2 regions of the Synechococcus sp. PH41509 genome follow, and region 1 is predicted to be linked to the other one. Evidence: predicted binding sites of a transcription regulator. Region 1 holds the regulator's gene; the other holds the start of a gene.
What was found. The regulator NtcA, encoded in region 1, controls nitrogen genes in cyanobacteria. The targets are predictions, from matches to a motif close to GTANCNNNNGNTAC.
Positions count from the first base shown of each region.

Region 2: a site for NtcA is predicted at 1,994-2,007, ahead of FZZ88_RS09795 (DUF4278 domain-containing protein). Genes of this name have one in related genera too.

Region 1 covers NZ_VTLD01000005.1:32,901-36,308, reverse strand. Annotated here, with positions in the region: gene FZZ88_RS02405 (DUF3084 domain-containing protein) at 1-1,025, opposite strand, end outside; gene ntcA (global nitrogen regulator NtcA) at 1,053-1,769, opposite strand; gene rph (ribonuclease PH) at 1,828-2,571, opposite strand; gene FZZ88_RS02390 (cob(I)yrinic acid a,c-diamide adenosyltransferase) at 2,716-3,315, shown strand; gene dcd (dCTP deaminase) at 3,315-3,408, shown strand, end outside.
Region 2 covers NZ_VTLD01000026.1:17,830-21,237, reverse strand. Annotated here, with positions in the region: gene FZZ88_RS09800 (uridine kinase) at 82-726, shown strand; gene FZZ88_RS09795 (DUF4278 domain-containing protein) at 1,748-1,915, opposite strand; gene FZZ88_RS09790 (hypothetical protein) at 2,098-2,244, opposite strand; gene FZZ88_RS09785 (DUF1651 domain-containing protein) at 2,921-3,169, opposite strand.

The DNA.
Region 1 (3,408 bases):
GATCCATCGAACTGCAGTCCTTCCGTAAGGGATCCTCGCCGTTGCACCTCGGCGTAGGCCGAGGCCAAGAGAAGGTTCAGTCTCGTTCGAATGCCCTCCGGTGTGCGTTCATCCGTTTGCAGTGTGGTGGTCGCCAGCACGTCACCGCTTTGCACCACCGGGCGGTTGGGACGCACTTCGGGGAAGGCGTACACCGCCGTTTCACCACGCAGCACATTGGTGGCGGAGCGCAGCGAGATCACCCAAGTGTCAGGCTTGCGGATGATGTTCTGCAGACGTTCCACGTCACTTCGAGGAACGCGGATCAACTGTCGTTCGGGTGCTTCCCCAGGCCTCACCTTGCCGTAGGCGTTGATATTGGCCTCTTGAAGCAGCCGGTCGACAACCTGTTTTGCTTGATCCGGAGCATCGAGACGAACCGTTGCTCTCGCCAAGGTCTGTCCGCTACTGATCACCACTGATCCACGCCTCAGGGCGACCAGGTTGAATTCGAGTTCCTTGAGTTCCTGCTCGCCAGCTCGGATGCGGCTCCGCACGCTGTTCAATTCGGCCTCCGTGCGCTGGATATCTGCATCGCGGGAGGCGATGTCCTGGCTCAGACGCTCACGTTCTGCCTCGAGTTGGGCGCGTTCGTTCTGCAGAGGAGCCAGTTCGCGGCGCAGGATGTCAGCCCGTTGCTGCGACTGCTTGAGCTCAGCGGCGATCCGGTTGGTTTCTTTTCGGGTCTCTTCCCTTTCTCGTTCGGCTGCATCGAGTTGCCGTCGACTGTCCTGGAGCCGGTCTTGCAGAGCATCCAGTTCAAACAGGCCCACTCGCAGTTGGCGGCTCACCAGCAGCAGCAGGCCGAGCGACAGTGCGCTGATCAGGCTGCCGGTCAGCACCGTGATCAGAACGGCGGTCCGTCGCGGCCGCATCTTGAACAGACTCAGGCGGGCCTTGCCGACACGACTTCCCAGCCGGTCACCAAGGGTCGACAGAACGCCTCCGAGCACCAGCAGAACCAGGATCAGTGCCCAGCCACTCATGGCTGCACCTGTGGGTTGAGGTGTTGACTAGCTGAATCGTTTGGCCAGAGCGATTGGATCCAGAACGGTGATTTTTTTGCGGTCAATCTGAACCAGACCGGATTGACGCAAGTCTCCCAGCAGACGTGTGATTGTCACGCGCGTTGAGCCAATCGCTTCGGCGATGGCCTGATGGGACAGGCGCAGGTCGATGGTGATTCCCAGTTCATCCGCTACGCCGAAATCCCTGCACAGCACAAGCAGAAAGCTCACCAGTCGGGATGACATGTCCCTGTGGGTCAGCGTTTCGATCATCGTTTCGGTTTGAAGAATCCGACTGGACAGGCCCTGCAGCAAGCGCAGGCCAACGCTGGTATCCGCCTCTATCGCCGCCTTCACGGATGTCGCTGGCGCCGTCACCATCTCGACTCTGGTGAAGGCTACGGCGTGGTAAAAACGATCAGATCGTTGACCGGTCAGCAACGACAGTACCCCGAAGAGGCTGTTTTCGCGGAGCAAGGCCACTGTGATCTCTTCTCCTGACTCGTAGACGCGGGAGAGACGGACAGCTCCGCGGCGGATCAGATAGACCCGTTCAGCAGGATCTCCAGGGAAAAAGATGGTCTTGTTGCGGTCCACCAATTCGCTGCTTGCGCCGTCCAGATCCCGGATGATTTCCAAGAGGGAGCGGTTGGCCGGTTCTGTGCTTGGGGTTGGGGCCACCATCTGCGGGGTGTATCGGCTGAAACCTCGGCTACTGGTCATGACAACCCCCTGGTGAGGCGAAGCTACGGAGCTAACGGTGGCCGCCGTGTAGCGGTTATTACGTAACTCTGGTGTGCTCGTTCATGGCTTGGCGTTGCGCCTGCATCAGCGAAGTCAATCCAGGCTCAGCCAGATCCAGTAATTCATTGAGCTGGCTGCGGCTGAAGGGCGCCCCCTCTGCAGTTCCCTGGATCTCCAAAAGGCGACCATCGCCAGCCTGCACAACATTCAGGTCCACCTCAGCTCTGCTGTCTTCGCTGTAGTCCAGATCCAGCAAGGCCTGGCCATTCACCAGGCCGACGGACACGGCCGCCAACTGGTCGACCAGTGGCGATTGCTCCAGAATCCCCTCATCCACGAGTGAAAGGCAGGCTTGCTCAAGGCCGAGCCAAGCTCCGGTGATGGATGCTGTCCGTGTTCCGGCGTCGGCCTGGATCACATCGCAGTCGATCAGCAAGGTGCGCTCTCCAAGACGCTTCATGTCGATCACAGCGCGAAGGCTTCGGCCGATCAACCGTTGAATCTCCTGCGTGCGGCCCGACAATTTCATGAGCTCCCGTGATTGCCGCTGCGGCGTGGATCCCGGCAGCAGCCGGTATTCGGCGCTGACCCACCCCAACCCTTCTCCCTTCCGCCAGCGGGGAACGTTGTCCTCCAGGCAGACGCTGCACAGAACAGCGGTTCGGCCGGTGTGAACCACAAGGGAGCTCAAAGCAAAACCCATGGGATTCCAGGTCACCGAGAACGGTCGTAACTGCTCAGGGCGACGGCCATCGGTGCGGCTTCCAGCGGGTTGGCTCATCGGTGGTGTGCAGTTCTTCAAGCCTCGCAGGCGGTTGGTTCTCGCCCGTCCAAACACCATGGGTGGTGTCAATGCACTTGTGGAATGTCATCTCGCCGCTACATTCAAGGTCTTGCCGGGATCACCCGGACGGATGTTGCCGTGATGACCACAAGCCTTGCCGACCCCCAAGCGTTCCAGAGCTCTCTGGATCGGGATCAGCAGGCTTTGCAGCGGGCCGGATTCAGGTCCCTGCCACCTGTTGCAGATCCTCCACCGCTGTATCTGGTGGCTCCCGAAGGGCAGCTGCAGGTGCACACGGCGCCCTATCGCGGCAGTTTCGCCAGTGTTCTGAGTCAAGCGATGCGTGCCGCTGGTCTGGGCAGTCGTGTTCTGATCAGTCAGTTCCTCAAAGGGGGCGTGCAGCAGGGGCCCGCAGGTCGCGTCCAACTTTGTGGAGGACTGGTCTGGCTGCGGCCTGAGGTGCCTCTCTGCCTCTCCTCGCCGAATCACCCCGGCGGTGCCGAGGCGGTTGCTGCCGTTTGGTCCATCTGTCGTCAGCATTTGATTCAGGGAGATCTCGACCAGTTGGTCCTGGATGAAATCGGCCTTGCTGTGGCCTTCGGTTATCTCGATGAAGCGGACGTGATTGAAGCTCTCGAGCAGCGGCCGGCCTCGATGGATGTGATCATCACAGGACCTGCGATCCCCTCCGGCGTGGTGGAGATGGCAGATCAAGTCACGGAGTTGCGCCGAGGTTTCTGATGCTCAAGTGCGATCGCTGGATCACTGAACAGGCTGGGCAGGGAATGATCGAGCCATTCCAGAGCGGCCTCGTCCGTCATCTGGATCCGGAGC
Region 2 (3,408 bases), on a different contig from region 1:
TGGCGTGAATCTGACTGCGGCCTGCCGAAGAGGCTCAACGTGAATTCACTATAGGTCTGTTCTGTAACAACGGCTACCGTTTTGACGTTGCTTCGTGGGATTCGTTGCCAGGATGGTGGTGGATTTGGACTTCGTTTGTCCGGAGCAGTTCCCCTGTTTTGCATTTGCGGTCCATCCGCGGCTGGTAAGACAACCTTTGCTGCACATCTTGCGGAACAGCTGCGAGCTAGAGGGCGTCATCCACTTCTGATCGCCTGCGATGACTACTACCGCAGTGGGTGGTCCCCCGTCTCTCGCTATGGGTTCGACACTGTTGATGCGATTGATGCTGATCAGCTTCGACTGCAGGTGAGCGCTGTTCGCTATCGACAGCTTGATTCCCTGCGCAGTTATGACATGCGCGCCCGAAAGGTTGGCTCCAGGCCGTTGAACCAGCCCTACGACCTGATTCTTGTTGAAGGCTCCTACGGACCGCAACTGCTTTTGGAGGCTGTGCCGATCTCGCTTGTTGTGTACATCGAGGCCCCCGTTGTGCAGAGGCTGATCAGGCGGCTTTGGCGTGATGTGCGCGACCGCCATCGGCCAGCGCTCTATGTGATTCGCCAGATGTTGCGGGAGATGCTCCCGGGTGAGCGGCGCTTCATCTATCCCTTGAAACGCCGTGCCGACGTCATTATTCAAGGTATGAACAAGGGTTTGGAGAATGTTCTGGAGAGAATTGATTAATCGTGGTTCACCCATCAACCTGAGAGAGCACCTGATGTTCAGGGTCAGTTTCAATCGACTTCTTTTTTGAAGTTGCCTGATGCAAGTGAAGGGCGGCGGCCCCCTCCCTGTTCATTTCATGCTCTGCGCAGCCCCGGTGTTCAGGGAGGATGGTTCGGGCCTGAAGTGCAATTTCACTAATCCTGATGGGCCGGCACCTTGCATCTCTGACCGGAAGCGAAGGATCCACTCGATTCAGAGCACACCCCATTGCCGTGAAGCATCAAGGTGTTTCGGCTTGCAGGGGGGAGATTTGCAGAGTGGTCACTCTTGTTTCTCTTTCTTTTTGACCAAATCCATTCCATTTACTTCGGCGACCACCTGATTGGCCCAACTCGCATGGACCACGCGATATGTCCCCAATGTCGCCATTGACTTGGTGCGAGCGTTGACAAAAGCCTTGAACTCAGTCTTAAAGCAAATTTCACGCCTCCATTGACAGTCATTGTCTTGTCGTTCGATGCAATACATGCTGAGAACCTCGTTCAGCACATAAAAGCCATGCAATGTTCAAACACCGTGAATATGCGGAGTGGCTTCGGGATCGTTTCTTTGATTCCACACAGTGGCGTTTGGGTGAAGTCGGTGGTGCCTCCGGTCTCTGCAGCTCCGCGAGGGTGTGACTTCACTTCCCTTACCAGAAACTATAGAAGTCGCAGGGAATTTGTTGATGTCTGAATAGTGCTCGCCACGGCACTACAGATTCGGAACTTTCGCCCCATCATCGCTGAGTCAGGTCGCGAAGCGGGCCTGAAAGTCGGCCAGAGCGATGTCCGACGAGTTCTGTGATTTGACCTCAGTTTCGTCTTGGGTCAAGTCCGTTCTCTCTTGAAAAATATGGTCGTGTCTAGGACGTCGCGGATCGGCCTATCAATCCATTTTTGTGGTCGAATCGCTTCGGTTGTGCATCACCTTCGGTCATCCAAAATTGCAAAAAGAAACCCCTGCCAAAGGCAGGGGCAAGGACTCAAGAGGTTTCGAATTACTTGGTGTAAGAAACGCCTCGGTAGGTGAGAGTGGGGTGGTTGTCGTGCACGAGTTCCTGCCGGCAAGTGTTGTAGTGCTCGCGGCGGTAGGTGAGTTCCACGCAGGCCTTCGGAGCTGATGCCGCTCCTGCGTAGGTGTGACCTCGATAGAGAAGTGCAGTCATGGATGTTCCTCGAAGAAATCCAAGTCCCCGTTCCGTGGCTTGGAGTGTCTGCGCCCCACAGGAGCGGGGTGAACGTTTGTAGCTGTTGCTACAGAAATTATTGGTGTCTCCTTGGCGGCTGTCAATACCTGCTGGCAAAAAGAAACCCCCGCCAAGGGCAGGGGTTCCAGTTTCGGGAGACCTTATTTGTGAATCTGCCCTCGCGTGGGCTCTGCAGACTTGTCTCTTGAGCAGCCGTCAGCATTGGCGACGTTGGCAAAAGCCGCCATGACCATCACGGCGATAACGATGGTGCCACCGATAAAAGCAAGGTTCGGGGAGCGCTTCATCTGGGGTCTGGCTTTGAGCCCGCGAACCCTATCCACCTTGTTGGCTTATCGCTTTAAGGCCTGAGTCGCCCGATGCCATATCCAGTCAACAGACCAACAGCTGCCCCAACGGAACCAGCCGTTAGTTGCATTCTTTCTTTCGGGCTGAGTCGGCCTGCAAGCACCAATGCTGCTGAGACGACGAACAGCAACAGAGCTGTGACTAGAACTGCATCCAGTGATTTGTTGCCTCGCTTCCCAGGTGGACCACCATTTCTTTTGCCCGGTTTCGCAGGGGGATGTCCTCCTGGCGGGTTGGTCGCATCAAGTTCCCTCTCGATGCGCTTGATTTCCTTTTCCGGTGAGGTCGGATCCATGCACAAATTTTGTCAGGGATCAGATGTGGCGGAACGATTGATTCAACTGCGCAGCGTTGCCAAAAAGAAACCCCCGCCAAAGGCAGGGGTTTCGAAACGCTTCTCGGGAGTGTGACCTTGTTTCCACCCCGTGAGGCGTTTTTCCTCACACAACAACCATGCCAACTGGAAGCATGCAGTGGGATCGCCAATGGACACCCTCAAGGTTGGCCCCAGGTTGATATCCGCTTCGAAGCTGTTCCTGTCTTTGAGTGGAGGGCCTGGCACCTCCCTTTGGTGCGTCTGGGTTGTGGTTTTCGCTCTGATTTGATGGGATCGAATCAGAGCTCAACAGCGTCGCCCCAGGCCGGCGATCCGAGCCGTTTCCACCCTTGGGTCTGCAACGACGCCCAGAGCTGTTCTGCCTCTGCCTTCCGAAGGTGGCGGCGCTCCTTCAGCAGCGGTGGGCCCTCCGACATCCGTCGGCCTCTGTCGATGAAAACCTTCGGCTCGTTGATCCATGCCTTCTGATCACGGTGGAAGCGCCAGATCCAGTGACCGTCGCTGTCGATCAACCAACCTTCTCCCATTGCCAAACTGCTAGTACTGACGTACTAAACGCTGCGAGAGGCAATTGTCAAGTGCACCTCTGTCTCGTGGGACGCCCAAAAAGGGGGCAGGCCCCTCAGCTCATCCCCTCAGTGGCGCATAGCAACCACTTTTATGAGGCACTGTTGGTGGTCGCGGTGCTCTCAGGGATGTTGAACGAGCGCGGGTTCCATCGCCCGAATCTCCCTCTCTTTTTCAGCCTTCAGTTCAAGCCGTTAGT